Regions from separate parts of the Streptomyces sp. NPDC007971 genome, predicted to be linked through region 3. Evidence: riboswitches for the same ligand, from Rfam matches in the RefSeq annotation. Region 3 holds a riboswitch; each other region holds the start of a gene.
What was found. Region 3 has a riboswitch for cobalamin ahead of ACFZCP_RS02670 (ribonucleoside-diphosphate reductase subunit alpha). Riboswitches for the same ligand answer to the same signal wherever they lie in the genome.
Positions count from the first base shown of each region.

Region 1 (6,539 bases), on a different contig from region 3:
CTGCGTGCGGAGGTGCCCGTGCGCATCTCCGCGTGTCTCGACGTGTGCGAGCAGGCCAACGTCATCGTCGTGCAGCCCTCCGCCGCCGGCCGCGCCGCCGGCGGCCGACCGGTCTGGCTGGGGCTGGTCAACGACCTTGACGCGGCGGAGGACATCACCGAGTGGGTGCGTGCGGGCGGCCCCGGCATCGCGCCGGTGCCGGAGATCCTCGACCTCTACACCTTCACGCCGCCGCGACTCGCCAGGGCTTCCCAGGACCGGCCCGGCCCCGGCCGCCCGTGAGAACGGGTGCGCGCTTCGCGGCCCGGAACGCCCGACGGGAGCCGGCCCCGTGGTCCGTACACAAGACAGCCCCCCTGCACGCGAGTCGACCCGCTTCACCAGCGGCAAGCACGTCCCGGGCACCCGGGGGCGTTCGGCGACGTCCACGATCCCGGCACCGGCCGCACCCTGGTGCAGCAGGCCGCCCAGGCCCTCGACCGGGGAGGCCACAGGCCCCGTGCCTGTGCGCGAGGGCGAAGCGGTTCTGCACCGGCACCGGTACTCGGTGGCCGACCGCGCACTCGCACTCGGGCTGCACGGCGGCTACGGCTGCCCGTCGCGTACGGGAACGAGAAGATCGTCCGTGACCTGCGTGTCCATCAGATCCTGGAAGGAACCAACGAGATCATGCGTGTCATCGTGGCCCGTGGCCTGACGGAGGCGTTCGGATGAGCGGCACCGAAGAACCCGTCCTCCTGCACACCTCGGGGCGGGCCGCCCACATCACACTCAACCGGCCCAAGGCCCTCAACGCGCTGTCCCACGTGATGGTGCGCCGTATCGACGAGGCCCTGACCGTCTGGGAGCACGACCCGGCCGTGGAGACCGTGGTCGTCTCCGGCGCGGGGGAGCGCGGGCTGTGCGCGGGCGGCGACATCCGCGCCGTCCACGACGACGCCCGCGACGGCGACGGCACCGCCTCGGCCGCCTTCTGGCGCGACGAGTACCGCCTCAACGCCCGCATCGCCCGCTACCCCAAGCCGTACGTCGCCCTCATGGACGGCATCGTCATGGGCGGCGGCGTCGGCATCTCCGCGCACGGCAGCGTGCGGATCGTCACCGAACGCTCCCGGGTCGCCATGCCCGAGACCGGCATCGGCTTCGTCCCCGATGTGGGCGGCACCTACCTGCTCGCTCTCGCCCCGGGCGAGCTGGGCACCCACCTCGCGCTGACCGGGGCGCAGATCGGCGCAGGCGACGCCCTGCTGTGCGGGCTCGCCGACCACTACCTGCCGGCCGGCGGCCTCGGCGCCTTCGTCGACGACCTCGCCGAGATGCCCGTACGGGACGTCCTGCGGCGGCATGTGCAGCCGGCGCCGCGGGGCGAGCTGGCCGCCCGGCGCGAGTGGATCGACGCCTGCTACGCCGCGGGCACGGTGGAGGAGATCGTGCAGCGGCTGCTCGCCCACGGCGACCCGGCCGCGAAGGAGGCGGCGGAGACCCTGCTCACCCGCTCACCGACCGCTGTCAAGGTCACCCTGGCCGCCCTGCTCCGTGCCCGGCGCCTCGGCCCGCTGGAGCGGGTCCTCGACCAGGAGTACCGCGTCTCCTGCGCGGCCCTGAGCACGCACGACCTGGTGGAGGGCGTCCGCGCCCAGGTCATCGACAAGGACCGCAGCCCGCGCTGGTCGCCCGCGACCCTCGCCGAGGTCACCGACGCCGACGTCGAACGCTTCTTCACCCCCCTCGGCGAACACGAGCTGGGACTCGCCGGGCCCGGCACCGCCCCGGAGGCGGCCTGGTGAGCCGGTGAGCCCGGTGAGTCCGGTGCGCAACATGCCGACGACCACCTCGGCGTCGGCGTCGGCGTCGGCGTCGGCAACGGTCTCGGTAACGGCAACGGTCTCGGCAACGGGAAAGCTGAGTTGTGCGCCGCATACGCCGAACACACTGGTATCGCCGAGGCCTTATCCGGAATCCTGCGCACCGCCAGGCACGGGAGAGGTCCGGAGAACCGAAGCGGATCGGAGCGGATCGGAGCGGAAAACCTGCATGGCTCGCCGCGCCCGCCGAACGGGACGAGGGCAGGGGCGTCTTTGCCGACCGGTGCCCACGGAGTTCCGGCCGGGTTCCGTCGCCGCTGACCTGCCCGGTCGCGGCCACCCGGCGCGAGAGGAAGATCACGCCGGGTGGTGCGGTCTTGGCCGGGCCCGCGGGGCGCGGTACGGTCTGTCAGATATCGACGACGGCGAGACGGAAGCCGGTGGGAATCCGGCACGGTCGCGCCACTGTGTGCGAGGCGCCCTGCGGGGCGTTTCGTGAGTCAGACCCGTGGCCGTCGTCCACTGCACCACCGAGATGGGACGCGAACTCCCAGAGGAGGTTCTGCCATGGCGCAGACCGTCGCCCAGCCGACAGCCACCACCCCCGTCGTTCCCGCCACGCTGCCGCTGAAGGCGATAGCTCCCTGGGCGGTCTTCTTCGGCATCCTGATGCTGGTCCTGCTCTACTTCGTCGGCGCCGAGCAGGGCGCCACCTCCGTGTTCAACGGCACGGACGTCCACGAGTGGGTCCACGACGCCCGACACCTGCTCGGCTTCCCCTGCCACTGAGCCGAGGGACGCCGCACGCCCATGAACTCCGCAACGGTCAGAAACCTCCTCGTGCGGGGCATGCTCGCCGGCCTGGCGGCCGGCGTGCTCGCCCTGGTGGTCGCCTATCTCCTCGGTGAACCGAACGTCGACAAGGCGATCGGCTTCGAGGAGGCGCACTCCCACGAGCACGAGATGGAAGTCGTCTCCCGCTCCCTCCAGTCCACCGCCGGTCTCGCCACCGGCGTCCTCGTCTACGGGGTCGCCTTCGGCGGCATCGCCGCGCTCGCGTACTGCTTCGCACTCGGCCGCGTGGGCCGCTTCAGCCCGCGGGCGACCGCGCTGCTGCTGTCCGGCTGCGCGCTCCTCGCCGTGTACGTGGTCCCGTTCCTGAAGTACCCGGCCAATCCGCCGTCGGTCGGCAACCCCGACACCATCGGCAAGCGGACCACCCTGTACTTCCTGATGATGCTGCTCAGCGTCCTCCTCGCGGTGGCCGCCACCATCCTGGGCAAGCGCCTGGCGCCCCGTCTGGGCACCTGGTGGGCGACCGTGACCGCGGTGGCCGGCTTCGTCTTCGTGATCGGCCTGGCCTACGAGTTCCTGCCGGTCGTCAACGAGGTGCCGAAGGACTTCCCGGCCGCCCTGCTGTGGCGGTTCCGTCTCTCGGCGCTGGCCATCCAGGCCGTCCTGTGGGGCGGATTCGGCCTGCTCTTCGGGGAGCTGGCAGAGCGGCAGCTGAATCCCAAGCCCGCCAAGGCTCCTTCCGGGCGGACTGTTCCCGCCTCGAACTGACGGTTTCGGGACACAAGAGGGCCCTTCGGAACCTTCCGGGGGCCCTCTCGCGTTCCCCGGACACCGGCGCAGGCGACGAGCGGAGGAGCCGAGTGGGCAGACATCCCCAGCCACGCCACATCACTCTCGACGGCCGTGACGCGATCGCTCTCACCGTCGAGGAGTACGAGCAACTGATCGCCAGCCGGCGGCAGATCGGCGGCCAGAGCGCACGGGTGCGGGTGCTCGCCCAGCAGGCGAAGCGGACCGAACAACTCCTGCGGGAGCTGCAGACATTGGTCGACGACCCGGTGGACTGCCACGAGCAGGACCGCATGCAGCCGTCGGCGTGCGCGGCGTCCGACAGCCCCCACCGGGCCGGGGAACGGGACGCGCAGGCCCACTGCCTGCGCTGCGCGATAGCGGTGCTGCTGCGCCGGCACCGGGACGCGGCCTCCTGAACACCGGCGCCCGCTCCGCCTGGGCCTGTCTGCTCCGGTTCAGCCCGCCGAGGTGCTGCCCGCAGCGGTGTCCGGTATGCCGTCCGACGTGGCCAGGGGCTGCCCGAGCCGCAGATTCCACCGGCCGGCCCGCCCACTGAGTTCCGTGGCCGTCAGCGGCGGTACGTCGAGCCGCCAGAACACGGCCGTGGGCAGGCCAAGGACCTGCACGACCGCAGCACGTACGACCTCCGGCTCGACCACCGCGACCGTACGGCCGTCGCTGTCCCGCAGGGACTCCAGCCAGCGTCCGACCCGCTCGCACGCGTCCCGCACCGACTCCCCACCGTGTGCAGCCCAGTCGGGGTCGCTGAGCCAGCGACCCACCGCCTCCGGGTCGGCGGCCGCCACCTCCTCCAGGGTGCGGCCTCGCCAGCGGCCCACATCCAGACCGCCCAGCTCCGGCGTCTGTGCGCCGTCGAGACCGAGCGCCGCCGCCGTCTCCCGGCAGCGCACGCTCGGGGACGTCAGCACGAGGCCGGGCGAGCGCAGCGATCCGGCCGCCGAGCGCGCGCGGGCCGCACCGACGGCGTCGACCGAGTCGCCGTCGTAGAAGCGGGCGCACCGCAGCGACGGGCTCGTCGCGGGCGAGACGAAGGTGACGCGGCTGGTCACGTGGCTGTTCCTCCTACGGTGGTCATCCCGAGGACGGTACATGCGCGGTTCCCGAGGACGGTACATGCGCAGTTCGCGAGGACGGTACATGCGCAGTTCGCGAGGACGGTACATGCGCAGTTCGCGAGGACAGCACATGTGCAGATGGCGAGGACAGCACATGCGCAGTTCGCGCGGGCGGGCAGCGCCGCGACGCACGAAGACCCCGGACCGCCGACCCGTGCGCCGAGCGGTGCCGACGGTACCGTCGCGGCCGTGCACGCCCGCTCCCGACGTGGAGCGGGCGTGCGGTGCCGGGGACGTCCGCTACAGCTCCGCGCGGATCGTCCTGGCGGCTGCCACCAGGTTCTCCAGGGAGGCCCGGGTCTCCGGCCAGCCGCGGGTCTTCAGGCCGCAGTCCGGGTTCACCCACAGCCGTTCCGCGGGGATCGCCTTCAGCCCCATGCGCAGCAGCCGGGCGGCCTCCTCGGCACTCGGCACGCGCGGGGAGTGGATGTCGTACACGCCGGGTCCGGCCTCGCGCGGGTAGCCGTGGGCGGCGAGTTCACGGGCGACCTGCATGTGGGAGCGGGCGGCCTCCAGGCTGATGACGTCGGCGTCGAGGTCGTCGATGGCCTGGACGACGTCGCCGAACTCGGCGTAGCACATGTGGGTGTGGATCTGGGTGTCCGGGCGTACGCCGGCGGTGGTCAGCCGGAAGGCCTCCGTGGCCCACGCCAGGTACGCGGGACGGTCGGCGGCCCGCAGCGGCAGGGTCTCGCGCAGCGCGGGCTCGTCCACCTGGATCACCGAGGTCCCGGCCGCCTCCAGGTCGTTCACCTCGTCGCGCAGGGCGAGGGCGACCTGGCGGGCGGTGTCGGCGAGCGGCTGGTCGTCGCGGACGAACGACCAGGCGAGCATGGTGACCGGTCCGGTGAGCATGCCCTTGACCGGGCGGCCGGTCAGGGACTGGGCGTACGTCGTCCAGCGCACGGTCATCGGCTCGGGGCGGGAGATGTCGCCGGCCAGGATCGGCGGCCGGACGTACCGCGTGCCGTAGGACTGGACCCATCCGTGCTGGGTGGCGAGGTAGCCGGTGAGCTGTTCGGCGAAGTACTGGACCATGTCGTTGCGTTCGGCCTCGCCGTGCACCAGGACGTCCAGGCCGGCCTTCTCCTGGAAGGCGATCACCTCCTGGATCTCCGTCCTGACGCGCTCCTCGTACCCGGCGGTGCCGATCCGTTTGGCCCTCAGGTCGGCGCGTGCGGTGCGCAGTTCGCCGGTCTGCGGGAAGGAGCCGATGGTCGTGGTGGGCAGCAGGGGGAGGCGCAGATGGGCGCGCTGGGCGGCGGCCCGCTCGGGGTAGGACGGGGAGCGGCGCGCGTCGTCCGGGGCGACGGCGGCGGTGCGGGCGCGGACGGCCGGGTCGCGGGTGACGGGGGAGTTCGCGCGGGAGGCCAGGTCGGCCCGGTTCGCGGCGAGTTCCGCGGCGATGGCGTCGGCGCCGTGGGCCAGGCCCTTGGCGAGGACGGCGATCTCGGCCGTCTTCTGCCGGGCGAAGGCGAGCCAGCGCAGGATCTGCGGATCGATGTCCCGCTCGGCCGCCGTGTCGAGGGGCACGTGCAGCAGGGAGCAGGAGGCGGACACGTCGACCCGGTCGGCCAGGCCCAGCAGGGTGCCGAGCGTGGCGAGCGACGCCGTCAGGTCGTCGACCCAGATGTTACGCCCGTTGACGACACCGGCGACCAGCCGCTTGCCGGGCAGCCCGCCGACGGCGGCCAGGTCCTCCAGATGGGCGGCGGCGGCCCCGGTGAAGTCCAGGGCGAGTCCGTCGACCGGTGCCTTGGCCAGCACCGGCAGGGCCGCCCCGAGACGGTCGAAGTAGGAGGCGACCAGCAGCTTCGGCCGGCCGGTCAGGGCGCCGAGGTCGCGGTAGGCGCGGGCGGCGGCGTTCAGTTCGGCCGGCGTGCGGTCCTGGACCAGGGCGGGCTCGTCGAGCTGCACCCACTCGGCGCCCGCCGCGCGCAGGTCGGCGAGGACCTCGGCGTACACCGGCAGCAGACGGTCCAGCAGGGTGAGCGGGTCGAAGCGGGCTCCA
Region 1 is NZ_JBIBJK010000014.1:249,743-256,281, forward strand. Features, by position in the region: gene ACFZCP_RS28805 ((2Fe-2S) ferredoxin domain-containing protein) at 1-282, shown strand, start outside; partial or broken gene ACFZCP_RS28810 (acyl-CoA dehydrogenase family protein) at 445-714, shown strand; gene ACFZCP_RS28815 (enoyl-CoA hydratase/isomerase family protein) at 711-1,787, shown strand; cobalamin riboswitch at 2,192-2,336, shown strand; gene ACFZCP_RS28820 (CbtB-domain containing protein) at 2,373-2,594, shown strand; gene ACFZCP_RS28825 (CbtA family protein) at 2,616-3,368, shown strand; gene ACFZCP_RS28830 (hypothetical protein) at 3,461-3,808, shown strand; gene ACFZCP_RS28835 (histidine phosphatase family protein) at 3,848-4,462, opposite strand; partial or broken gene metE (5-methyltetrahydropteroyltriglutamate--homocysteine S-methyltransferase) at 4,769-6,539, opposite strand, start outside.
Region 1: linked by a shared signal. The riboswitch ahead of ACFZCP_RS28820 (CbtB-domain containing protein) and the one ahead of ACFZCP_RS02670 (ribonucleoside-diphosphate reductase subunit alpha) in region 3 are both predicted to bind cobalamin.

Region 2 (7,765 bases), on a different contig from region 3:
TGACGGAGATCCTCGTCCACGACGTCGAGGCGAGCCATGCCGCCTCCTTCCGGGACCGCGTGGGCTTTCTGGATCTGGAGGTGCGCCGGGCCGGCCTCGCGGAACTGGCCGCCAGGGCCGACATCATCTGCACCGCCACCACCGTGGCGGTCGGGGAGGGTCCCGTGCTGTCCGCCGAGGGTCTGCAGCCCCACGTGCACATCAACGCCGTCGGGGCCGACTCCGTCGGCAGGACCGAGCTTCCGCTCCCGCTGCTGCGCGTGGCACTCGTGGTACCCGACCACCTGGACCAGGCGCGGCACGAGGGCGAGTGCCAGCAGTTGTCCGAGCCCGAGATCGGGCCCCGGCTGTCCGCCGTGTGCGCCCACCCCGAACGCTGGGCGCCCTACCGGAACCGGACGACGGTCTTCGACTCGACCGGGTACGCCCTGGAGGACCATGTGGCCCTGGACGTCCTGATCCAGATGGCCAAGGAGACGGGCGTCGGCGAGCGGATGCTCATGGAGCACGTCCCGATCGACGCCCTGGACCCCTACACCTTCGGCGACTGAGCGTCCGGGTGACCGCCGGAACCGGATCAGGAGCGACCCGCGACCTTCGACTCCCCGAAGCTCTCGCCCGACCTCGCGAAGCTCGCGCCCGAGTTCGCGAAGTTCTCACCCGAGTTCGCGAAGCTCGCGCCCGACTGCCCGGAGCCTTCGCCCGGCTCCCCGACGCTCTCGCCCTGCCCCGAGGTGATGATCATCTCCACCAGGTCGGCGAGGGTGGCCAGCTGACGGGCGTTCATCTGCGGGGCGCGTGCGGCCAGCCGGACCAGTCCGCACTCGCGCAGCCGCAGCAGCGGGTCCGCCTCCGCCTCCAGGCTCTGCAGCACCGGCTGCAACGCCTCGTGCAGCGCCTCCGGTTCGTCCGCCGCGAAGAAGCCGGCCGGCAGACCGAAGAACCTGCGCAGCCGGTCGACGTGTTCGAGGCCCGGCATACCGCTCTTGCGCCACTCGCTCAGCCACTGCCTGCTGGTTCCCGCGATCCGGGCCAGTTCGTCGAGCGAGTACCGCTTGCCGTCGGGGCGCCGCCGGGTCTCCCGGATGAAGTCCAGCCGCTGCCGCACCCGCTGGGCGAGGCAGGCCTCGGGCGCGCGGCCTCCGGAGAGCAGTTCGACGACGACGCCGACGGGAATGCCGGTGCGATGGGAGAGGTCGGTCACGTCCAGGACCTCCGGCAGCCGGCCGGGGCGGCCGGTCAGCTCCCCGAGCCGCTCCAGCGCAGCGGCCAGCGGGGCATGGGTGTCACTCACCGAGGTCCCCCCTGGGCGTGTCGTCCGTTCGGTGGCTGGCTGACGCGAGGCTACCCGGTCACCCGTGCGCCGACCAGATGCGCCAACACCTCCTGCGGAATTAGGCAGTAATCGTTGACAGTTGACGGTGCGGTGGGTGAGGATCGAGACACAGAGAGCAAGATCGACCCGCCTCGGGTGCTGCCTATGGGGGAGCAGCATCCGGGGCGTTCCTCTGTCCGCACTCTCCCCGCGATGGCGAGGCGACCATGCCGCATCCCGTCCTTCTGCTCGGGGCCGTCCGGCGGGCCGCGTACGGCGAGTTCGCGCTGGCGCGGATCGCCGCGGCCCACCCGGTGGTCCTGGCCGGCGCCGCCCCGCCCGGCTGGGCGCTGCCCTATCTGGCCGGCCACATCGTGGCCGACCCGGGCCACGGGCCGGCCACGGCCGAGGCGGTCGCGCGGCACGCGGCCCGGTACGGGATATGCGGCGTGCTGACCTGGACCCGCGGCCACCTGCCCGCCGCGGCCCGGATCGCCGCCCGGCTGGGGCTGCCCCGCATCCCCGAGGAGACGGCCCGGGCCTGCGCCGATCCGGCCGCGTTACGGTCCCTGCTGGCCCGCCGCGCCATCGCGCCGGCCGGCCGGGACGACACCGAGGGACCGCTCGTCTCCGCCGAGACCGTCGTCCTCGACGACGAGGTCCGCATCGCCGCCCTCACCCGTACGACTCCGGGCCCGCCCCCCGCCCGGCAGCCGCTGCGTCACGTCGTGCACGCCCACGACGGGCTGCTGCACAACCCGTTCCTGCGGCACACGGTGGAGCGGACCGTGCGGGCGCTCGGTCTCGCGCACACCGTCGTGCACATCGGTCTGCGGCTCACCGCCCGCGGGCCCCGCGTCACCGACGTCGTCCCGCACCTGCCCGGTGATCTGATCCCGCTGCTGGTAGAGCGGGCCACCGGCGTCGATCTCGCACGGGCCGCCGCGGCCCTGGCCACCGGCGGGCTGCCGGCCGTGGCCCCGACCCGGCAGCGGGCCGCCGCGATCCAGTTCGCCTACCCGGCCGCGACCGGCCGGCTGACCCGGCTCGACCTGGATCCGGCCGTCGCGCACGAGCCGTCCGCCGAGCGCATGGTCCTCACCCGGCAGGCCGGCGACGAGGTCACGGCGGCCTGGCACGCCGGCCCGGCCGACCGGCTCGCCCACTGGGTGGCCGAGGGCGAGGACCCCCCGGAGTGCGCCCGCGCACTGCACCGGATGGCGAACTACCTGGACGTCGCCGTCGGCTCCCTGCGCCCCCAGGCGGCCTGAGCCGCGGACGAGCACGATCGGGCCGACGCCAGGGCAACATGGTCCGGCCGCCGTCAGGACGAGCGCCGTCCGGCCAACGCCGGGGCTCACATGGTCCGGGCGACGACGCCAGGACGAGCACGATCCGGGCGACGCCAGGACGAACGCCGTCCTGCCGACGCCAGGACGAGTGCATTTCGGCCGACGCCAGCACAAGCGCGGTCCGGCCGGCGCCAGGACGAGCATGATCCGGCCGACGCCCGGAGGGGTACGGTCCGCCGCAGTCGTCGTGGCCGTGACCCTGGTCACCGCCGCGCTGTGCCCACGACCACCCCTCGGCCCGCGCGCGGCTGCCGGTAAAGTGGCGGGGTCGTCATCACACTCGTACGGGGGGAAGCCGGTGCAATTCCGGCGCTGACCCGCAGCCGTAAGCCGTCTCGCACGGTGAGCCGGACCGCCTCGCACGGAACGTTGACCGGCTCACGTGCACGACGACCCGTCGCGCACGGCACCGTCGAGGTTTACGGAGCCGAGCCGCCCGGGGGTCCCCGTGCGCTGCCGGTTCCCCGCAGGAGAGGCAGTCGCCGACCATGAACGTCCGCCGCAGCGCCGCGGCTCTCGCCGCCATAGGCGTGCTGGCCGCCGCCGCACCCGCCATGGCCGCCGGCCCGTCCCCCTCCCCGAAGACGCCGATCCCGTCGGGGCTGTTCGGGAAGACCGACCCGACCTACGACGGGGTGTGGCGCCAGTCGTTCGCCCTGCTCGCACAGCACACGCTCGGCCAGCGTCCGGCCTCCTCCGCCGTCGACTGGCTGGTCGGCCAGCAGTGCGACGAAGGGGGCTTCCCCGCCTTCCGCGCGGACCCGGCCAAGCCCTGCCTGGGCAAGGGCGGCGCCCAGCCGGACATCGACAGCACCGCCGTGGCCGTCCAGGCCCTGCACGCGCTCGGCGGGCACGACAGCGAGGTCCACAAGGCCGTGACCTGGCTGAAGAGGACGCAGAACAAGGACGGTGGCTGGGGCTACGCACCGGGTCAGCCGACCGACGCCAACCACACCGCCGACGTCATCGGCGCCCTCACCGCGGCCGGTGAGAACGCCGACGGGCTGCGCCCCGAGGGCAAGAGCCCGCTCGATGCGCTGGCCACGCTGTCCATCCCCTGCTCCGCGGACGGCGGCGGCGCGTTCGCCTACCAGGCGGCCAAGAAGGGCAAGCCGGCCGCCAACGCGGACGCGTCCGCGGCCGGGGTGCTGGGCGCGCTCGGCAAGGGCTTCGTCGTCGAGCCCGGCAAGACCCGCGACAAGGCCCCCGCCTGCGCGGCCTCCGGCAAGCCCACCCCGGCACAGATGGCGGACAACGCCGCCGCGTACCTCGCCGGCGCCGTCGCCGGGACCGGCCATCTCATGTCCTCCCTGGCGGGTGCCAAGGACCAGCCCGACTACGGCAACACCGCGGACGCGGTCGTCGCGCTCGCCGCGACCGGTTCGACGCAGCAGGCGAAGAAGCCGTACGCCTGGCTGGAGAAGAACGCGGTGAAGTGGGCGCAGCAGACCAGCCCGGCCGCCTACGCCGAGCTGATCTTCGCCGCCCACGCGATGGGCGAGAACCCGCGCGACTTCGGCGGAACCGATCTGGTGCGGGCGCTCGACGCCACGGGGCCGGCACCGCAGGCCGCGAAGGCCGGGCACACCGAGGCGAAGCAGTCGAAGCACGAGACGGGCACGAAGGTCTGGTGGATCGTCGGTGTCGGTCTCGTCGCCGGCATCGGCATCGGCTTCCTGCTCAGCGGCCGCCGGAAGCGGCAGCAGCCGTGACCGCCGTCCGCCGTGCCACGGCCCTGCTCGTCGCCGCGCTCGTCCTCGTGGCCGGTGCCTGCGCCCAGGCGCAGGCCGCCGGATACCGCTACTGGTCCTTCTGGGAGCGGGACGGCGGCCGTTGGACGTACGCCACCGAGGGGCCCTCGACCGCCCGCCCCGACGACGGTGCGGTCCAGGGCTTCCGTTTCGCGGTGAGCGCGGATTCCGCGGACGCGAGCCGGCCGCGCGGCACGGCGGACTTCGCCACGATCTGCGCGGACACGCCCGCGAAGACGGGCACGAAGCGGGTGGCCCTGGTCATCGACTCCGGCACGGCGGCGGATGCGCCGTCCGGCGAGACGCCGCCCGCCCGCCGCACTGCCTGTGCGCGGGTCGCCCCCGACGCCACGACGGCCGAGGCCCTGGCCGCGGTGGCGGGTCCCCTGCGCTACGACTCGAACGCCCTGCTGTGCGCGATCGTCGGGTATCCGAAGAAGGGGTGCGGGGAGCAGGTGGCCGCCGGTGGCTCGCAGAAGTCGGCGACGCCGGAGACGCCGGGGAAGCAGCAGAAGGGGTCGGACGGCGGCCCTTCACTGGGGTTGCCGATCGGCGTGGCCGTGGTCGTGCTTCTGGGCGGTGCGGCGGTGTGGCAGGCGCGGCGGCGCGGGAATGTCTAGCGGTGTTCCTGCGGGGTGGCGCCTGAGTACGGGGCAGCGCCTGAGTACGGGGTGGCGCCTGGCTGCGGGCCGTCGGGTGGCTGCGGGTTGGCGGGGGCTGGTCGCGCAGTTCCACGCGCCCCTGGGGATTCACGCCACCCCCAGCGACAAACTCGGCCCCGCTACGAACCAGCACGCTCGTCCGCCGGCCGCGAATTCGCGAGGGCCGGTCGCGCACTTCCACGCGCCCCTGGGGAATCACGCCACCCCCAGCGACAAACTCGGCCCCGCTACGAACCAGCACGCTCGTCCGCCGGCCGCGAATTCGCGAGGGCCGGTCGCGCAGCTCCCCGCGCCCCTGGGGAATCACGCCACCTCCGGCGGCAGGCTCGTCATGGCTGCGGGCCGTCGCGTCGGGGCGGGTGCGGGTCATCGTGTCCGCCTGGTTGCGGGCAGTCGTGCCGCTGGGGCGATCGGGGTCCCCCCGCTTGAGCGGAGCCGAGAGCGGGGAAGGGCGGGCGCAGCGGTACCCCGACAGCGCCGGGCGGCGGTCGCGCCCCCGGCCCGGCATCAGCGCCCCGCCCCGCTTCACCCCGGGGCCTGGTGGCTCTGGTCGCTCGGGCTCGGTACCGCCGCCACCCGCACCACCAACCCCCTCCTCCTCACCCTCCTCATAGCGGCCGCCGGCTACGTCGTGGCCACCCACCGCTCCGCCGCCCCCTGGTCCCGCTCCTACACCGCCTTCGCCAAGCTCGCCGTCGCCGTCCTCCTCATGCGCCTCGCCTTCACGGTCGTGCTCGGCTCCCCCGTCCCCGGCACCCACACCCTGCTCACCCTCCCCGAAGTCCCCCTCCCCCACTGGGCCCAGGGCATCCGTCTGGGCGGTGAGGTCACCGCGGAAGCCCTCCTCTTCTCCGGCTACAACGGCCTGAAGCTGGCCGCCCTCCTCATCTGTGTCGGCGCCGCGAACGCCCTCGCCGGCCCGGCCCGGCTCCTGAAGTCCCTGCCCGGCGCCCTGTACGAGACGGGCGTGGCCGTCGTCGTCGCGCTCACCTTCGCGCCCCATCTCATCGCCGACGTCCAGCGGCTGCGTGCGGCCCGCCGGCTGCGCGGCCGCCCGGACCGGGGTGTACGGGGCCTGCTGCAGGTGGGACTGCCGGTGCTGGAGGGCGCGTTGGAGCGTTCCGTCGCCCTCGCCGCCGCCATGGACGCCCGCGGCTACGGCCGTACCGCCGAGGTCCCCGCCTCGGTGCGCCGTACGACGGCCGCGCTCACCCTCGGCGGCCTGCTCGGCGTGTGCGCGGGAACGTACGGACTGCTCACCGCCGAGGGCGGCACCTACGGGCTGCCGGTGCTGGGCGCCGGAGTGGTCGCCGCGCTCGCGGGCCTGCGCCTGGGCGGCCGCCGCACCCCGCGCACCCGGTACCGCCCGGAGCCCTGGGGCGTGCGTGCCTGGCTGGTCGCGGGCTCGGGCGCCGCCGTCGCCGCGCTGCTCACGCTCGCCGCCGCACGGGATCCGGACGCGCTGAACCCGGGCGTCGTCCCCCTGACGGCCCCCACCCTTCCCCTGTGGCCGGCCGCAGCCGTCCTGCTGGCGCTGCTGCCCGCCTTCGTCGTGCCCAAGGCCCCCCATGACTCCAAGGAGCCGTCGTGATCCGCTTCGAGGAGGTCGCCGTCACCTACGAGGGCGCGTCCGAACCGACCGTGAGCGGTGTCGACTTCGAGGTGCCGGAGGGTGAACTCGTCCTGCTCGTCGGCCCGTCCGGGGTCGGCAAGTCGACCGTGCTGGGCGCGGTCAGCGGGCTGGTTCCGCACTTCACCGGCGGAACCCTGCGCGGCCGGGTCACGGTGGCCGGCCGGGACACCCGTACCCACCGGCCGCGCGAACTCGCCGACGTGGTGGGCACGGTGGGGCAGGACCCGCTCGCGCATTTCGTGACGGACACGGTGGAGGACGAACTCGCCTACGGCATGGAGTCGTTGGGGCTCGCCCCGGAGGTGATGCGGCGCCGGGTGGAGGAGACCCTGGATCTGCTGGGCCTCGCCGACCTGCGCGACCGCCCCATCGCCACGCTCTCCGGAGGGCAGCGGCAGCGGGTCGCGATCGGCTCGGTCCTCACCCCGCATCCCCGGGTGCTGGTGCTCGACGAGCCGACCTCGGCGCTCGACCCGGCCGCGGCGGAGGAGGTCCTGGCCGTCCTGCAGCGCCTGGTCCACGACCTCGGTACGACGGTGCTGCTGGCCGAGCACCGTCTGGAACGCGTGATCCAGTACGCCGACCGGGTCGTCCTGCTGCCCGCTCCCGGCGCCGCCCCGCTGTGCGGCGACCCGGCCGAGGTGATGGCCCTCTCGCCGGTGTACCCGCCGGTGGTGGACCTGGGGCGGCTGGCGGGCTGGTCCCCGCTGCCGCTGACCGTGCGGGACGCCCGCCGTCGCGCCGGTGAGCTGCGCGAACGGCTGACGGGTGCCCACGACCCGAACGAGCCGCAGTCCGGCATCGGAGCCCGGGCGACGCATCGGCCCGCGCCCGGCACCCGGGCCCCTGCCCAGCAGCCGACGCCCACGGGCGGGGTCCCGGCCCAGCAGACGGCCCCCACCGACGAAGTCCCGGGACGGCAGTCGGCGTCGTCCGCCGTCGGGATTCCGTCGCGCGGGACCGTGTCCGCCGCCGGGGACCGGGCGACCGAGGCGGCCCCCGGCACCGGCGGTCCGCTTCGTCGGCTGTTCCGGCGGGCCGTCGTGCCCGGC
Region 2 is NZ_JBIBJK010000008.1:46,178-53,942, forward strand. Features, by position in the region: gene ACFZCP_RS18135 (ornithine cyclodeaminase family protein) at 1-551, shown strand, start outside; gene ACFZCP_RS18140 (XRE family transcriptional regulator) at 578-1,294, opposite strand; gene ACFZCP_RS18145 (hypothetical protein) at 1,543-2,586, shown strand; cobalamin riboswitch at 2,916-3,042, shown strand; gene ACFZCP_RS18150 (prenyltransferase/squalene oxidase repeat-containing protein) at 3,156-4,379, shown strand; gene ACFZCP_RS18155 (SCO2322 family protein) at 4,376-5,038, shown strand; gene ACFZCP_RS18160 (CbiQ family ECF transporter T component) at 5,490-6,671, shown strand; gene ACFZCP_RS18165 (ATP-binding cassette domain-containing protein) at 6,668-7,765, shown strand, end outside.
Region 2: linked by a shared signal. The riboswitch ahead of ACFZCP_RS18150 (prenyltransferase/squalene oxidase repeat-containing protein) and the one ahead of ACFZCP_RS02670 (ribonucleoside-diphosphate reductase subunit alpha) in region 3 are both predicted to bind cobalamin.

Region 3 (7,765 bases):
GGGGCGGCTCCGCGTTCGCGATCGGGGTGGAGCTGGGGGTGCCGGGCGACGCCGAGCGGCTGTGGGAGGAGTTCGACCGGCATGCGGACGGGGTGGACATCCTGGTGAACAACGCGGGGATCGGCACCTCCCGCCCCTTCGAGGAGATCGGAGAGGAGGAGTACGACCGGCTGTTCGCGGTGAACGTGAAGGCACCGCACTTCATCACCCGGCTCGGGGCGCGGCGGCTGCGGGACGGCGGGCGGGTGGTGAACATATCGTCCGGGCTGGCGCGGGCCGCCGTGATGCCCGAGCTGATGGCCTACGCGATGACGAAGGCGGCGCTGGACGTCCTCACCCGGGATCTGTCCAAGGTGCTGGGGCCGCGCGGCATCACGGTGAACTCGGTCGCGCCCGGCATCGTGGACACGGACGTCAACGCCGGATGGCTGCGCACGAGCGACGAGGCCTGGCGGGACGCGGCGGGGTACTCGGCACTGGGGCGGGTGGGCACGCCGGCCGACATCGCCGACGCGGTGGCTTTCCTCGTGTCGCAGGACGGGCGATGGGTGACCGGGCACTGGCTGGACGCCACGGGAGGTTCCCTGGCGTAGCAGCCGCCTCATCTGGGCCCGGGAGGCCGATTCTGTTAGATTGGTCTAAACCACATAGCGACTTGTGCTCCGAGCCCTCCCAGACCTCCAGGCCCTCTTCAGAACGGCAGGCCCAGCGTGGAAGTTGTCATCGTTCCGGATGCCGCGGCGGGCGGCGAGCTCATCGCCGAGGCCATGGCCCACCTGCTGCGACGCAAGCCCGACGCCCTGCTCGGTGTGGCCACCGGCTCCACTCCGCTGCCCATCTACCAGGCGCTGACCGCCAAGGTGCACTCCGGCGCCGTGGACACCGCAGGGGCCCGGATAGCCCAGCTCGACGAATACGTCGGGCTGCCCGCCGAGCATCCCGAGTCCTACCGCTCGGTGCTGCGCCGGGAGGTGCTGGAGCCGCTCGGCATCGGGATGGACGCGTTCATAGGCCCGGACGGCACGGCCGAGGACGTCCGTGCGGCGTGCAAGGCCTACGACCGGGCGCTCGCGGAGGCCGGCGGGGTGGATCTGCAGCTGCTGGGGATCGGGACGGACGGGCACATCGGGTTCAACGAGCCGTGCTCCTCGCTCGCCTCGCGCACCCGGATCAAGACGCTGACGGAGCAGACCCGGATCGACAACGCGCGCTTCTTCGACGGCGACATCACGCAGGTGCCGCACCACGTCATCACCCAGGGCATCGGCACCATCCTGGAGGCCCGCCACCTGGTCCTGCTCGCGACGGGCGAGGGCAAGGCGGACGCGGTCGCCGCGACTGTCGAGGGACCGGTCGCGGCCGTCTGCCCGGCCTCGGCACTCCAGCTGCACCCGCATGCCACGGTGGTCGTCGACGAGGCCGCCGCGTCCAAGCTGAAGCTGGCCGACTACTTCCGGCACGCCTATGCGAACAAGCCGGACTGGCAGGGAATCTGACCCTGGGTGCCGGTGCCGTCACCGGCGCTCACCGGTCACCGCTCCCGGGGGCGGCACCCGCCTGCTGGACTAGACCAGCAGCGGGTCCGACGGTATACAGAGAGGATCACGGAGCGTGCGGGTGGAGTCCTGATCCACGAAGCCGTGCCACGATGTGAGCCGTGGCCGATGGGATGTCGGTCGCTTTCGGCATCAGGAGCCGGGAAGGCAGAGCATGAGCACCGACGTCGGCAGTGCGGAGAACGAGGCCGGGACGGTCCGTACCGCGCGTGTGCCCAAGTACTACCGCTTGAAGAAGCACCTGCTCGACATGACGGAGACGCAGGCTCCGGGCACTCCGGTCCCGCCCGAGCGCACGCTGGCGGCCGAGTTCGACACCTCCCGCACCACCGTCCGCCAGGCCCTGCAGGAGCTCGTCGTCGAAGGACGCCTGGAACGCATCCAGGGCAAGGGCACCTTCGTCGCCAAGCCGAAGGTGTCCCAGGCGCTGCAGCTCACGTCCTACACCGAGGACATGCGGGCCCAGGGGCTGGAGCCCACCTCGCAGCTGCTGGACGTCGGCTACATCACCGCCGACGACCGGCTCGCCGAGCTGCTCGACATAACGGCCGGCGGGCGCGTGCTGCGCATCGAGCGGCTGCGCATGGCCAACGGCGAGCCGATGGCGATCGAGACCACCCATCTGTCGGCCAAGCGCTTCCCGGCCCTCAGACGCTCGCTCGTGAAGTACACCTCCCTGTACACCGCCCTCGCCGAGGTCTACGACGTCCATCTCGCCGAGGCCGAGGAGACCATCGAGACCTCGCTGGCCACCCCGCGCGAGGCGGGTCTGCTCGGCACCGACGTGGGTCTGCCGATGCTGATGCTGTCCCGCCACAGCCTGGACCGTGAGGGCAAGCCGGTGGAGTGGGTCCGGTCTGTCTACCGGGGCGACCGGTACAAGTTCGTGGCCAGGCTCAAGCGCCCGCAGGACTAGGGAGAGTTGGGGTCTTCACACCTCAATCCCCAAATCGACATACCGACATACGGACGAGGTCTTCCGCTGCCGCGGCACGTCACCTAGATTGCCTGCGCATTACACAGGTGATCAGCGAGGGGACGGAGCCGTGGCATGTCGGAAGCGCCTGAAGTGAGACCACCGGTCGTGACACCGGTCCGCGTGGTCATCGCCCTGTGTCTCGTCGCGCCCTTCGTGGCGATGCTGTGGGTGGGCTCGTACGCCAAGACGGACCCCGCGTTCATCGGGATCCCGTTCTTCTACTGGTACCAGATGCTGTGGGTGCTGATCTCCACCGCGCTCACGATGCTGGCGTACCGGCTCTGGCAGCACGACCAGCGCGGCCGCAAGGGCGCGAAGGGGGGTGCGGCGCAGTGAAGAACGGCGTCAACGGCGTCGCGCTCGGCGTCTTCATCTTCTTCTTCCTGGCCGTCACGGTCATGGGCTTCCTGGCCGCCCGCTGGCGCAGGGCCGACGACGAGCACTCCCTGGACGAATGGGGCCTGGGCGGACGGTCGTTCGGCACCTGGATCACGTGGTTCCTGCTCGGCGGCGACCTGTACACGGCGTACACGTTCGTCGCGGTGCCGGCGGCGGTCTACGCGGCGGGCGCGGCCGGCTTCTTCGCGGTGCCCTACACGATCCTGGTCTATCCGCTGATCTTCACGTTCCTGCCCCGTCTGTGGTCGGTGTCCCACAAGCACGGCTATGTGACGACCTCGGACTTCGTGCGCGGCCGCTTCGGCTCCAAGGGCCTGTCCCTGGCCGTGGCGCTGACCGGCATCCTGGCGACGATGCCGTACATCGCGCTCCAGCTCGTCGGCATCCAGGCGGTGCTGGACGTGATGGGCGTGGGCGGCGGTGACCACACCAACTGGTTCGTGAAGGACCTGCCCCTGCTCATCGCCTTCGGTGTGCTGGCGGCCTACACCTACTCCTCGGGCCTGCGCGCCCCCGCACTGATCGCGTTCGTCAAGGACACGCTGATCTACATCGTGATCACGGTGGCGATCATCTACATCCCGATCAAGCTGGGCGGGTTCGACGACGTCTTCGCCAAGGCGGGCCACGCGTTCAGCCAGGTCAACCCCGCCACCGGCAAGCCGCGCGGCGCGCTCGCCCCGCCGGAGGCGGGCCAGTGGACGTACGCCACGCTGGCGCTCGGCTCGGCGCTCGCGCTGTTCATGTACCCGCACTCGATCACCGCGACGCTGTCGTCCAGGAGCCGTGAGGTGATCCGCCGCAACACCACGATCCTGCCGCTGTACTCGCTGATGCTGGGCCTGCTGGCTCTTCTCGGCTTCATGGCGATCGCGGCCGGCGTGAAGGTCACCAACGGGCAGCTGGCGATCCCGCAGCTGTTCGAGGACATGTTCCCGGACTGGTTCGCGGGCGTGGCCTTCGCGGCGATCGGCATCGGCGCGCTGGTCCCGGCGGCCATCATGTCGATCGCGGCGGCGAACCTGTTCACCCGCAACATCTACAAGGACTTCATCAAGCCGGACGCCACGCCGAAGCAGGAGGCCCAGGTCTCCAAGTTCGTGTCGCTGCTGGTGAAGGTCGGCGCACTGGTCTTCGTCCTGACCATGGACAAGACGGTCGCCATCAACTTCCAGCTGCTGGGCGGCATCTGGATCCTGCAGACCTTCCCGGCGCTGGTCGGCGGCCTGTTCACACGCTGGTTCCACCGCTGGGCGCTGCTGGCCGGGTGGGCGGTCGGCATGGTGTACGGCACGGCGGCGGCCTACGGGGTCGCCTCCCCGACCCAGAAGCACTTCGGCGGCAGCGCCAAGGAGATCCCCGGCATCGGTGAGATCGGCTACATCGGCCTGACGGCCTTCGTGCTGAACGTCCTCGTCACCGTGGTCCTGACCGTCGTCCTGAAGGCCGTGAAGGCCCCCGAGGGCCTCGACGAGACCCGCCCGGAGGACTACACGGCGGACGCGGGCGAGCCGGGGGTCGAGGCGGAACTCCCGCCCGCCACGGCAGGAAGCACCCACTAGCCCCCGCCCAGCGGGCCGCCGGGTTACCACCCACCACGGCGGCCCGCTGTTTCGTGCACACTCACCGGCATGGACCTCCTGATCCGCCGCGCAGACCCCGCCGAATACGCCGCCCTGGGAGAACTCACCGCCCAGGCCTACCTCCAGGACGGCCTGCTGGACTTCGGCGAGAGCGACGCGTACCTCGGTGAGCTCCGGGACGTGGCCAAGCGGGCGGCCGCGGCCGAAGTCCTCGTGGCCGTCCGCAACGCGACAGTCCTGGGCGGAGTCACCTTCGTCCCGTCCGGTGGCCCCATGGCCGACATAGCGGGCCCGGCAGAGGCCGAGATCCGGATGCTCGCGGTCTCGCGCACCGCCCGCGGCCGGGGCGTCGGCGAGGCCCTCGTCCGCGCGTGCATCGACCGGGCCCGCCGCACCGCGGGATGCACCCGCATCGTCCTGTCCACGCAGCGCACCATGCACAGCGCCCACCGCATCTACGAGCGCCTGGGTTTCGTTCGCACACCCGAGCGGGACTGGAATCCCCTCCCCGACCTGGACGACATCACTCTCCTCACCTACGAGTTGACCCTCTGAAGCCACGACGACACAACATCTGGGGGTGACACGACAGCCCGGCACTAGATGTATGCTCATCCTCGCTGTCGTCGCAGGGGAATCCGGTGCGAATCCGGAACTGTCCCGCAACGGTGTACTTGCGTGCATCCGCACGCCCGCGTCAGTCCGAGGACCTGCCGGCAGCACGCACCCGGCCGTCCGGCGCGGGTGCCTTGAGACGTCCGGGCCTCGTGGAGTGGGCTGGTGGACGCGACGCCGTGTGCGCTCGTGCCGCCCCCTGCCCTCCGCAAGGCCCCGTGCCGAGCGAGGGAGAGCCCCACGTGACCATCGCGCCAGCCGACCCGGCTTCAGCCATCCAGGCGACCGGAGCCCCGGTGGAGACCGACGGTCCCGGTGCCGCGCTGCTGCGGACCCTGACCGAGCTGACCGCCGACCTCCCCGACGCCGACCCCGGCCGGGTCGCCGCGGCCGCCCTGCGCGGCCGCTCCGCCCGGGCCGACGAGGCGGAGTTGCGCGAGCTGGCCACGGAGGCGGCCGCCGGCCTCATCTCCGAGGACCCCGCCTACTCCCGGCTGGCCGCCCGGCTGCTGACCCTCTCCGTCCGCGCGGAGGCCGCCTCGCAGGGTGTGACGTCCTTCACCGAGTCCGTAGCCGTGGGCCACCGCGAGGGCCTCGTCGCCGACCGCACCGCCGAGTTCGTCCGGCTGCACGCCGACCGGCTGGACTCCCTCGTCGACCCGGCCGCCGACGACCGCTTCGGCTACTTCGGCCTGCGCACCCTGCACAGCCGCTACCTGCTGCGCCACCCGATCACCCGCCAGGTGATCGAGACGCCCCAGCACTTCATGCTGCGCGTGGCCGCCGGTCTCGCCGAGGACGACAGCGCCCGCGCGGTGGACGAGGTCGCGGCGCTCTACGGGCTCATGAGCCGCCTCGACTACCTGCCCTCCTCCCCCACGCTGTTCAACTCCGGTACGCGCCACCCGCAGATGTCGTCCTGCTACCTGCTCGACTCCCCGCTGGATGAGCTGGACTCCATCTACGACCGCTACCACCAGGTCGCCCGTCTCTCGAAGCACGCCGGCGGCATCGGTCTGTCGTACTCCCGCATCCGTTCGCGCGGTTCGCTGATCCGCGGCACCAACGGGCACTCCAACGGCATCGTCCCGTTCCTGAAGACCCTGGACGCCTCGGTGGCCGCGGTGAACCAGGGCGGCCGGCGCAAGGGGGCCGCGGCCGTGTACCTGGAGACCTGGCACTCCGACATCGAGGAGTTCCTGGAGCTGCGGGACAACACCGGCGAGGACGCCCGCCGTACGCACAACCTGAACCTCGCGCACTGGGTCCCGGACGAGTTCATGCGCCGGGTCAACGCCGACGAGCAGTGGTCGCTGTTCTCCCCGGCGGACGTGCCGGAGCTGGTCGACCTGTGGGGCGAGGAGTTCGACGCCGCCTACCGCAGGGCGGAGGCGGCGGGGCTCGCGAAGAAGACCATCCCGGCCCGTGACCTGTACGGCCGCATGATGCGCACCCTCGCGCAGACCGGCAACGGCTGGATGACCTTCAAGGACGCCGCCAACCGCACGGCCAACCAGACGGCGACCGCGGGCCATGTCGTCCACTCCTCCAACCTCTGCACGGAGATCCTGGAGGTCACGGACGACGGGGAGACCGCGGTCTGCAATCTGGGCTCGGTCAACCTCGGTGCCTTCGTGAGCGACGGGGACATCGACTGGAAGCGCCTGGACGAGACCGTCCGCACGGCCGTCACCTTCCTCGACCGTGTCGTGGACATCAACTTCTACCCGACCGAGCAGGCGGGCCGCTCCAACGCCAGGTGGCGTCCGGTGGGCCTGGGCGCGATGGGTCTGCAGGACGTCTTCTTCAAGCTCCGTCTGCCCTTCGACTCGCCCGAGGCCAAGGCCCTGTCCACGCGGATCGCCGAGCGGATCATGCTCGCCGCGTACGAGGCCTCCGCCGACCTCGCCGAGCGGAACGGCCCGCTGCCCGCCTGGGAGAAGACCCGCACCGCCCAGGGTGTCCTGCACCCCGACCACTACGGCGTCGAGCCGGTCTGGCCCGAGCGCTGGGCGGCGCTGCGCGAGCGGATCGCCGCGGTCGGCATGCGCAACTCGCTGCTCCTCGCGATCGCCCCGACCGCGACGATCGCCTCCATCGCGGGTGTGTACGAGTGCATCGAGCCGCAGGTCTCCAACCTGTTCAAGCGCGAGACCCTGTCCGGCGAGTTCCTGCAGGTCAACTCGTACCTGGTGCAGGACCTGAAGGAGCTGGGCGTCTGGGACGCGCGCACCCGTGAGGCGCTGCGCGACTCCAACGGCTCGGTGCAGGACTTCGTGTGGATCCCGGCGGACCTGCGGGCGCTGTACCGCACGGCCTGGGAGATCCCGCAGCGCGGGCTCATCGACATGGCCGCGGCCCGCACCCCGTACCTGGACCAGTCGCAGTCCCTGAACCTGTTCCTGGAGACGCCGACGATCGGCAAGCTCTCCTCGATGTACGCGTACGCCTGGAAGTCGGGCCTGAAGACGACGTACTACCTGCGCTCGCGTCCGGCGACGCGGATCGCCCGCGCGGCGCAGGCCCAGCCGGCCATCCCCGTCCAGCAGGCGGCCGACCCCGACGCCGTCGCCTGCTCCCTGGAGAACCCCGAGTCCTGCGAGGCCTGCCAGTAGCTCCCGCCCGCCACCCGA
Region 3 is NZ_JBIBJK010000001.1:591,915-599,679, reverse strand. Features, by position in the region: gene ACFZCP_RS02700 (SDR family oxidoreductase) at 1-593, shown strand, start outside; gene nagB (glucosamine-6-phosphate deaminase) at 711-1,496, shown strand; gene ACFZCP_RS02690 (GntR family transcriptional regulator) at 1,711-2,472, shown strand; gene ACFZCP_RS02685 (DUF3311 domain-containing protein) at 2,608-2,871, shown strand; gene mctP (monocarboxylate uptake permease MctP) at 2,868-4,496, shown strand; gene ACFZCP_RS02675 (GNAT family N-acetyltransferase) at 4,566-5,072, shown strand; cobalamin riboswitch at 5,095-5,250, shown strand; gene ACFZCP_RS02670 (ribonucleoside-diphosphate reductase subunit alpha) at 5,375-7,747, shown strand.

Region 4 (7,765 bases), on a different contig from region 3:
GGTCGCCGCCATCTCGAAGGCGCCCTTGTAGCCGTGCCGGCGCATGGCCGCCATCCAGCGCGGGTTGACCACGCGGGCCCGGAAGACGCGGTGCGTCTCCTCGCCCAGCGTGCGCGTCTTCACCTGGTCGGGTACGGCACTGTCGCCGACGTACGCCTCGGGGTTGGTACCGGTCAGGTGGCGGACCATGGCGACCATGCCGCCGTGGTACTGGAAGTAGTCGTCGGCGTCGACCAGGTCGTGCTCGCGGGTGTCGACGTTCTTCGCGGCGACCGCGATCCGCCTGAACGCGGTCTCCATGTCCCCGCGCGCCGCCCGCCCGTCGAGCCCGCGCCCGTACGCGTACCCGCCCCACACCGCGTACACCTCGGCGAGGTCGGCGTCCGAGCGCCAGTTGCGGGCGTCGATCAGCGGCAGCAGGCCGGCGCCGTACGCCCCCGGCTTCGAGCCGAAGACACGGGCCGTCGCGCGCCGCCGGTCGCCGTGCTCGGCGGTGTCCTCGTCGGCGTGCGCCTTCACGAAGTTCTGCCCGGCGGGCTCGTCCAGTTCGGCCACCGCCCGCACCGCGTCGTCGATCAGCCCGACCACATGCGGGAACGCGTCCCGGAAGAAGCCCGAGATACGGACCGTGACGTCGATGCGCGGCCGGCCCAGCTCGGCGAGGGGAATCACCTCGAAGCCCGTCACCCGGCGCGAGGCGTCGTCCCAGACCGGGCGGCAGCCCAGCAGCGCGAGGATCTCGGCGATGTCGTCGCCCTGGGTGCGCATCGCCGAGGTGCCCCACACCGTCAGGCCGACCGACTTCGGGTACTCACCGTTGTCCTGCAGATACCGCTGGACGAGCGAGTCGGCGAGCGACTGGCCGACCTCCCAGCTCAGCCGGGAGGGGATGGCCTTGGGGTCGACCGAGTAGAAGTTCCGGCCGGTCGGCAGCACGTTGACCAGACCGCGGGTCGGCGAGCCGGACGGGCCCGCCGGGACGTAACCGCCGTCCAGCGCCCTGAGGATGTGATCGATCTCGTCACTCGTGCGGGCCAGCCGCGGGACCACCTCGGTGCAGGCGAACTCCAGCACCGCCAGCGCGTCCGGGAGGTCGGTGCCCAGGACCTCGCGGACCAGCGGCCCGCTCTCGGCGACCGCCCAGCCACGGGCCTCCATGCCCTCCGCGATCCGCCGGCACAACTGCTCCAGCAGGTCGATCGCGTCGGCCGCCGTACGGGAGGGCCCGTCGGCCAGGTCCGTCAGTTCGGCCGGCACCTTCACCGGCGCGCCCGGCTCGGCGAGCAGCTCCTTCTCCACGAGGCCGAAGTGCCCGGCCAGCGATGCCCGCAGCCCCGGCAGCGCGTTCGCCTGCCCGCCCCACACCTGGGAGGCGCGCAGCACGGCGAGGACGAGGTTCACGCGCGGCTCGCCGACCGGCCCGCCGCCCAGGATGTGCAGACCGTCCCGGATCTGCACGTCCTTGATCTCGCACAGATAGCCGTCGATGTGCATGACGAACTCGTCGAAGTCGTCGTCGCCCGGCTGCTCGTCCACGTGCAGGTCCTGGTGCAGCTCGGCCGCCTTGACCAGGGTCCAGATCTGCGCCCGCACGGCCGGTGCCTTCGCCGGGTCCAGGTCGGAGACGAGCGCGTACTCGTCCAGCAGCTGCTCCAGCTTGGCCAGGTCGCCGTAGGTGTCGGCACGCGCCATCGGCGGCACGAGGTGGTCGACGACCGTGGCGTGCCCGCGCCGCTTGGCCTGGGTGCCCTCGCCGGGGTCGTTGACGATGAACGGGTAGATCAGCGGGAGGGCGCCGAGGACGGCGTCCGGCGCACAGCCCCGGGAGAGGCCGAGCCCCTTGCCCGGCAGCCACTCCATCGTGCCGTGCTTGCCCATGTGCACGATCGCGTCGGCCCCGAAGCCCCCCTCGGACGCCGAGGCCTCCAGCCAGCGGTAGGCGGCCATGTAGTGGTGCGACGGCGGCATGTCGGGGTCGTGGTAGATCGCGATCGGGTTCTCGCCGAAGCCGCGCGGCGGCTGGATCATCACGACGACGTTCCCGAACTGCAGGGAGGCCAGCACGACGTCGTCGCCGTCCACGTACAGGCTGCCCGGCGGCTCGCCCCACGCCTCCACCATGGCGTCCCGCAGCTCGGGGTCGAGCCGGTCGAACCAGGCGCGGTAGTCGGCCAGCGGCACGCGCGCGGGCGCCGCGGCCAGCTGCTCCTCGGTGAGCCACTCGACGTCGTGCCCGCCGGCCCCGATGAGCCGGTGGATCAGCTCGTCGCCGTTGTCCGGGTAGTCCGTGAGGCCGTACCCGGCCTCCTTGAGGGCGTCCAGGACGCGCACCGCGGACGCGGGCGTGTCCAGGCCGACCGCGTTGCCGACCCGCGAGTGCTTGGTCGGGTAGGCGGTGAAGACGAGCGCCAGCTTCTTGTCGGCGTTCGGCTTGTGCCCGAGCCGCGCGTGCCGTACGGCGATGGCGGCCACGCGCCCGGCCCGCTCGGGGTCGGCGACGTACACCGGGACCTCGTCCGGGCCCTGCTCCTTGAAGGAGAACGGCACCGTGATCAGGCGCCCGTCGAACTCCGGGATGGCGACCTGCATCGCCGCGTCCATGGGGGAGAGCGCGGCGTCCGACTCGTCCCAGGCGGCCCGCGAGGAGGTGAGGCAGAGCCCCTGCAGCACCGGGACGTCCAGGTCGGCGAGCGCCCCGATGTCCCAGGCCTCCTCGTCACCGCCGGCCGAGGCCTCGGAGGCGTGCGTGCCGCCGGCGGCGAGGACGGTGGCGACCAGGGCGTCGGTCCGGCCGAGGATCTCGTACAGCCCGGCGTCCGCGCCGCGCAGCGAACCGCAGTACACGGGCAGGGCGTTGGCGCCCTGCGCCTCGATCGCCTCGCACAGCGTGTCGACGAAGGCGGTGTTGCCGCTCAGCTCGTGGGCCCGGTAGAAGAGCACGCCGACGGTGGGGCGGCCCTCGGCGAACCCGCGCTCGCCGTGTACCCCGTACTCCGGCATCTTCCGCGGCTCCTCGAACCCCTCACCGGTCAGCAGCACGGTGTCGGACAGGAACCGGGTCAGCTCGGCCAGGTTCGCCGGGCCGCCCTCGACGAGGTACTTGAGCGCCTCCGCCACGACACCCGCCGGAACGGACGACTCGGCCATCAGCTCGGCGTCCGGCACGGCCTCGCCGCCCAGCAGCACGGTAGGGATCCCGGAGGCCCTGAGCGCGGCGAGCCCGTCCTCCCAGGCGCGCTTGCCGCCCAGCAGCCGTACGACGGCGAGGTCCGCGCCCTCGATCAGGCCGGGCAGCTCCGCCGCCACGTCCACCCGGGTCGGGTTGCCGATCCGGTACGCGGCGCCGGAGGCCCGGGCCGCCAGCAGATCGGTGTCGGCGGTCGACAACAACAACACTGTGCTCATGCGGGTGCTCCCGGTGGAATGAAGGGCAGTCCTTGCGGCGCGCCCGACTCGATGAGCCGCCAGAGCGCGTCCGTGTCCGCGTGCTGTTCGATGAGGTCGCCGAGCCGGTCGAGCTGCTCCTCGCGCAGCGCGGCGAACGAGGTGTCCGGGGCCGGCACGAAGCGGCGGCCCGCGGCGGCCGCCACCTCGCGCAGGAAGGCCCGCCTGAAGCCGTCCGACTCCAGCGAGCCGTGCCAGTGGGTGCCCCAGGTCCGGCCGACCCGGCAGCCGTCCAGAAAGGCTTCACCGCCGGTGACCTCGGCCACCCCGTGATGGATCTCGTACCCCTCGACCGGCTCGCCGAGGGCCTCGCCGACGGGCCGTTCCAGGGTCTTCTCGCGGGCGAACCGCACCCGCACGGGCAGGACACCGAGCCCGGGGACCGCGCCGGCCCGCGACTCGACCTCGTCCTCGATGTGCTCGCCGAGGATCTGGAAGCCGCCGCAGATGCCGAGGACCGGGCGGCCCTCGCGGGCCCGCCGGACGAGCGCGTCCGCAAGCCCGCGCTCGCGCAGCCACTCCAGCGCCCGTACGGTCCCGCGCGTGCCCGGGACCACCACGAGGTCGGCGTCCGCCAGCTCCTCCGGCCGGTCCACGAACCGGACCACGACGCCCGGTTCGGCGGCCAGCGCGTCCACGTCCGTGAAGTTCGACATGAGCGGGATCGCGCAGACGGCGACCCGCAGGACGTCCTCGCCGACCGGGGGAGTCACGGCGGACTCGCGGACCGTGCCCCGCAGGGACACCCTCAGCCCGTCCTCCTCGTCGATCCCGAGCCCGTGCCGGAAGGGCAGGACGCCGTACGTGCGCCGCCCGGTGAGCCCGTGCAGCATGTCCAGGCCCGGCTCCAGCAGGGAGACGTCCCCGCGGAACTTGTTCACCAGGAACCCGGCGACCAGTTCCTGGTCCTCGGGCGAGAGCAGGGCGAGCGTGCCGAAGAACGAGGCGAAGACACCGCCGCGGTCGATGTCGCCGACGACGAGCACGGGCAGCCGCGCGCCCCGCGCGATCCCCATGTTCACGATGTCGGTCCGCCGCAGATTGATCTCCGCGGGCGAACCCGCCCCCTCACAGATCACCGCGTCATACGTGCCCCGCAACTCGGCCAGACAGTCCAGGACCGTGCCCAGCAACTGCTGCTGGCGCCCTCCGTGGTAGCCGCGTGCGCTCATCTCGCCCACCGGCCTGCCCAGCAGCACCACCTGGCTGCTGCGTTCACCACCGGGCTTGAGCAGCACGGGGTTCATCAGCGCGGTCGGCTCGACGCGGCAGGCCTGGGCCTGCATGGCCTGCGCCCGCCCGATCTCAGCGCCCTGGCGCGTCACGAACGAGTTGAGGGACATGTTCTGCGCCTTGAAGGGCGCGACCTTGACGCCCTGGCGCACCAGCCACCGGCAGATCCCTGCCGTCACGACGCTCTTTCCGGCGTCGGAGGTGGTGCCGGCCACGAGGAGACCGCCGTTCACTTCCCACGTCCCTTCACGAGTCGGCGCGCGGCGACGGTGACGCCGAGCGCGAGCAGGCCGACGCGGCGGGAGAGCCGTACGGCCCGGTCGACGTCGGTGACTTGGACGGCCCGCCCGGTGTCCCCGTTGAGGACGGGCCGGTGCTCGACGCGCCCGCCGTAGGAGAGCGTCCCGCCCAGGCGCACGCCGAGCGCGCCCGCGAACGAGGCTTCGACGGGCCCGGCGTTGGGGCTCGGGTGCCTGTGGGCGTCGGCCCGCCAGGCGTGCAGGGCGCCACGGGGATCGGGTCCGGCCACCGCGGCGAGTACGGCGGTCAGCCGCGCCCCGGGCCAGCCGGCGAGGTCGTCGAGGCGGGCCGAGGCCCAGCCGTAGCGCCGGAAGCGGGGCGACCTGTGACCCACCATCGCATCCAGGGTGTTGACGGCCCGGAACCCGAGCAGCCCCGGCACCCCGCCCACCGCGCCCCACACCAGCGCACCCACGACGGCGTCGGAGGTGTTCTCGGCGACGGACTCCACGACGGCCCGGGCGATCCCGTCGGCGTCGAGGGCCTGCGGATCCCGGCCGCACAGATGCGGCAGTCGCGCCCGCGCCGCCTCGACGTCCCCGGCCTCCAGGGCCCGGCCGATGGTCCGGGCCTCCCGGGCCAGCGAAGTACCCCCGACGACCGCCCAGGTGGCGGCGGCGGCCAGTGCGGCGGAGGCGACGGGACGGCGGCGGACGGCCCGTTCGGCTGCGGCGCCCACGGCGACGGCGCCGCCGGCGCAGACGGCGGTGTGCAGCGCGCCCCAGCCGCGGTGGTCGTGCCACAGCACCCGCTCCACGGCTGCGGCCGCACGTCCGAACGCGGCGACCGGATGCCCGCGGCGCGGATCGCCGAGGATCAGATCGCCGAGAAGGCCGGCGGCGGCGCCGTACGCGTATGAGCGATCGGCACCCATCGGCTCAGCCGACCGTGGGCTCGGAGGAGGTTCTGGTACTGGTCCTGGATGGGCGGCCGAGCATGGCGATATGTGTCCTCACTCAGGGTGTCCGCGCCCTGGTTCGACGAGACCGGCGGTGAGAGTTCCTGGCTCCCGGGATGTTCTTCCCCGGTGACAGTGGCGGGACCGCGCCGGATTCGCACCGGCTTCCTCTTCTGCCGCCGTACATGGCCTGGGCAGTCCACCACGCACCCGGAAGAGCCGTCAACTTGCCTTTGACCAGCAATGGTGGACTGTGCTGAGGCCCACATCGCCGACACGCGGGGAGGCGGCGGACGACCGGGGGGAGGTGAATTCCCCATCCCCGGGCGGCATTCGGGGCGCCTCCTTGTGCTCACGGTCCGTGAGGATCTGCAATAGCGCGTACGTGTCATACGGGATGAACGGACGCAGGAGGAGACACGCGGTGGCGCACGTGGGCGAGATGCTGCTGGACGACGGTCAGGTCGTCCTGCTGGAGGTGGCGGGCAAGGGGCGGCCTGCCGGAGTGCAGCGGGTCCCGGAAGGCGAGCCGGCGGAGACCCTTCAGCAGGCGCTCGCCCGGGTACGGCCGGCGCTGGGCGCGCTGGTGCACGAGGCCCGCGGGCTGACGAGACCGCCGGAGAAGGTCACGGTCGAGTTCGGCATCACCGTGAGTGCCGAGGCGGGGGTGGTCGTGGCGCAGGGGTCCACGGAGGCCCACTTCACGGTGACCATGCACTGGTCGGGCCAGGACGGTTCCGACATCCCCGGGCAACGCGGCAGCGAGGGCCGCCCCTGACGAACGGGCAACCGCCCTGCCCGGCACCCGCGAGGGGCCCCGGCAGGGCGGTGTCGGACCTTGCGCGGGCCAGGACTTGGCCGCGGGCCGGGACCCGGCCGGGTCCCCTACCGGGTGCCGCGGGTCGGGCTTCGGCGGCGCGGGCCAGGACTTGGCCGTGCCCCGGACTCGGTCACGCCTCGGCCCTGGTCGCGATCAGGCCTTGGCCACGATCAGATAGAACCCGTACGCCACCGCGGCCGCACAGGCCGCGAAGCACACGTAGGCACCCGTCACGGCCAGCGCCGCGGATCCGCCCTGCGCGGCGGCCTTCTCGCGCCGCGACAGGCCGTTGACACCGAGGGTGAACAGGGCCACCAGGCCCACCGCGAACACGAGGCTGACACCGAAGACGGAGCCGAGAGCCGCCCAGTCGATCTTCATGGGAATGCTTCCTTCAGTTACCGGGTGCTCGGGTTCAGACGGTGGCGGCCGGCGGCGTTGCCGGGGCCGGGTCGGTGGTGGCCGGAGCCGGGATCGTGGCCGTCAGGTCCTCGGTGACGACGCCCGCGGGGGGCGGGGTCACCGCGGCGATGGCGGTGGTCACCACGCCGGCAGGCTCGACGTCGCCGCCGACGACGTTGGTGTGGTCGACGACCTCGCGGCGGGAGAGCTTCCAGATCGCGGCGCTGGAGCCGACGAGGAACACGGCGACGACCGCGGTGCCCCAGTCACCCAGGTCCGTGACGGACTCGGCGCCGGCGCCGACCAGCGCGGCGGCCGGGAGGGTGAGCACCCAGGCGATGGCCATGCGGGTCGCGGTGGACCAGCGGACCACGCCGCCCTTGCGGCCCAGGCCCGCACCCATCACCGAGCCGGAGACGACATGGGTGGTGGAGAGGGAGAAGCCGAGGTGGGAGGAGGCCAGGATGGCCGTGGCCGCACTGGTCTGGGAGGCGAAGCCCTGGCGCGGCTCCAGGTCGGTCAGCCCCGTGCCCATGGTGCGGATGATGCGCCAGCCGCCGATGTAGGTGCCGAGTGCGATGGCGAGGCCGGCCGAGAGGATCACCCAGGTGGGAGGGTTCGAGCCGGGGGCGATCGCACCGCCCGCGATCAGCGCCAGCGTGATGATG
Region 4 is NZ_JBIBJK010000005.1:403,223-410,987, forward strand. Features, by position in the region: gene cobN (cobaltochelatase subunit CobN) at 1-3,405, opposite strand, end outside; gene ACFZCP_RS13170 (cobyric acid synthase) at 3,402-4,910, opposite strand; gene ACFZCP_RS13175 (cobalamin biosynthesis protein) at 4,907-5,851, opposite strand; cobalamin riboswitch at 5,953-6,095, opposite strand; gene ACFZCP_RS13180 (CU044_2847 family protein) at 6,300-6,653, shown strand; gene ACFZCP_RS13185 (hypothetical protein) at 6,849-7,076, opposite strand; gene ACFZCP_RS13190 (inorganic phosphate transporter) at 7,111-7,765, opposite strand, start outside.
Region 4: linked by a shared signal. The riboswitch ahead of ACFZCP_RS13175 (cobalamin biosynthesis protein) and the one ahead of ACFZCP_RS02670 (ribonucleoside-diphosphate reductase subunit alpha) in region 3 are both predicted to bind cobalamin.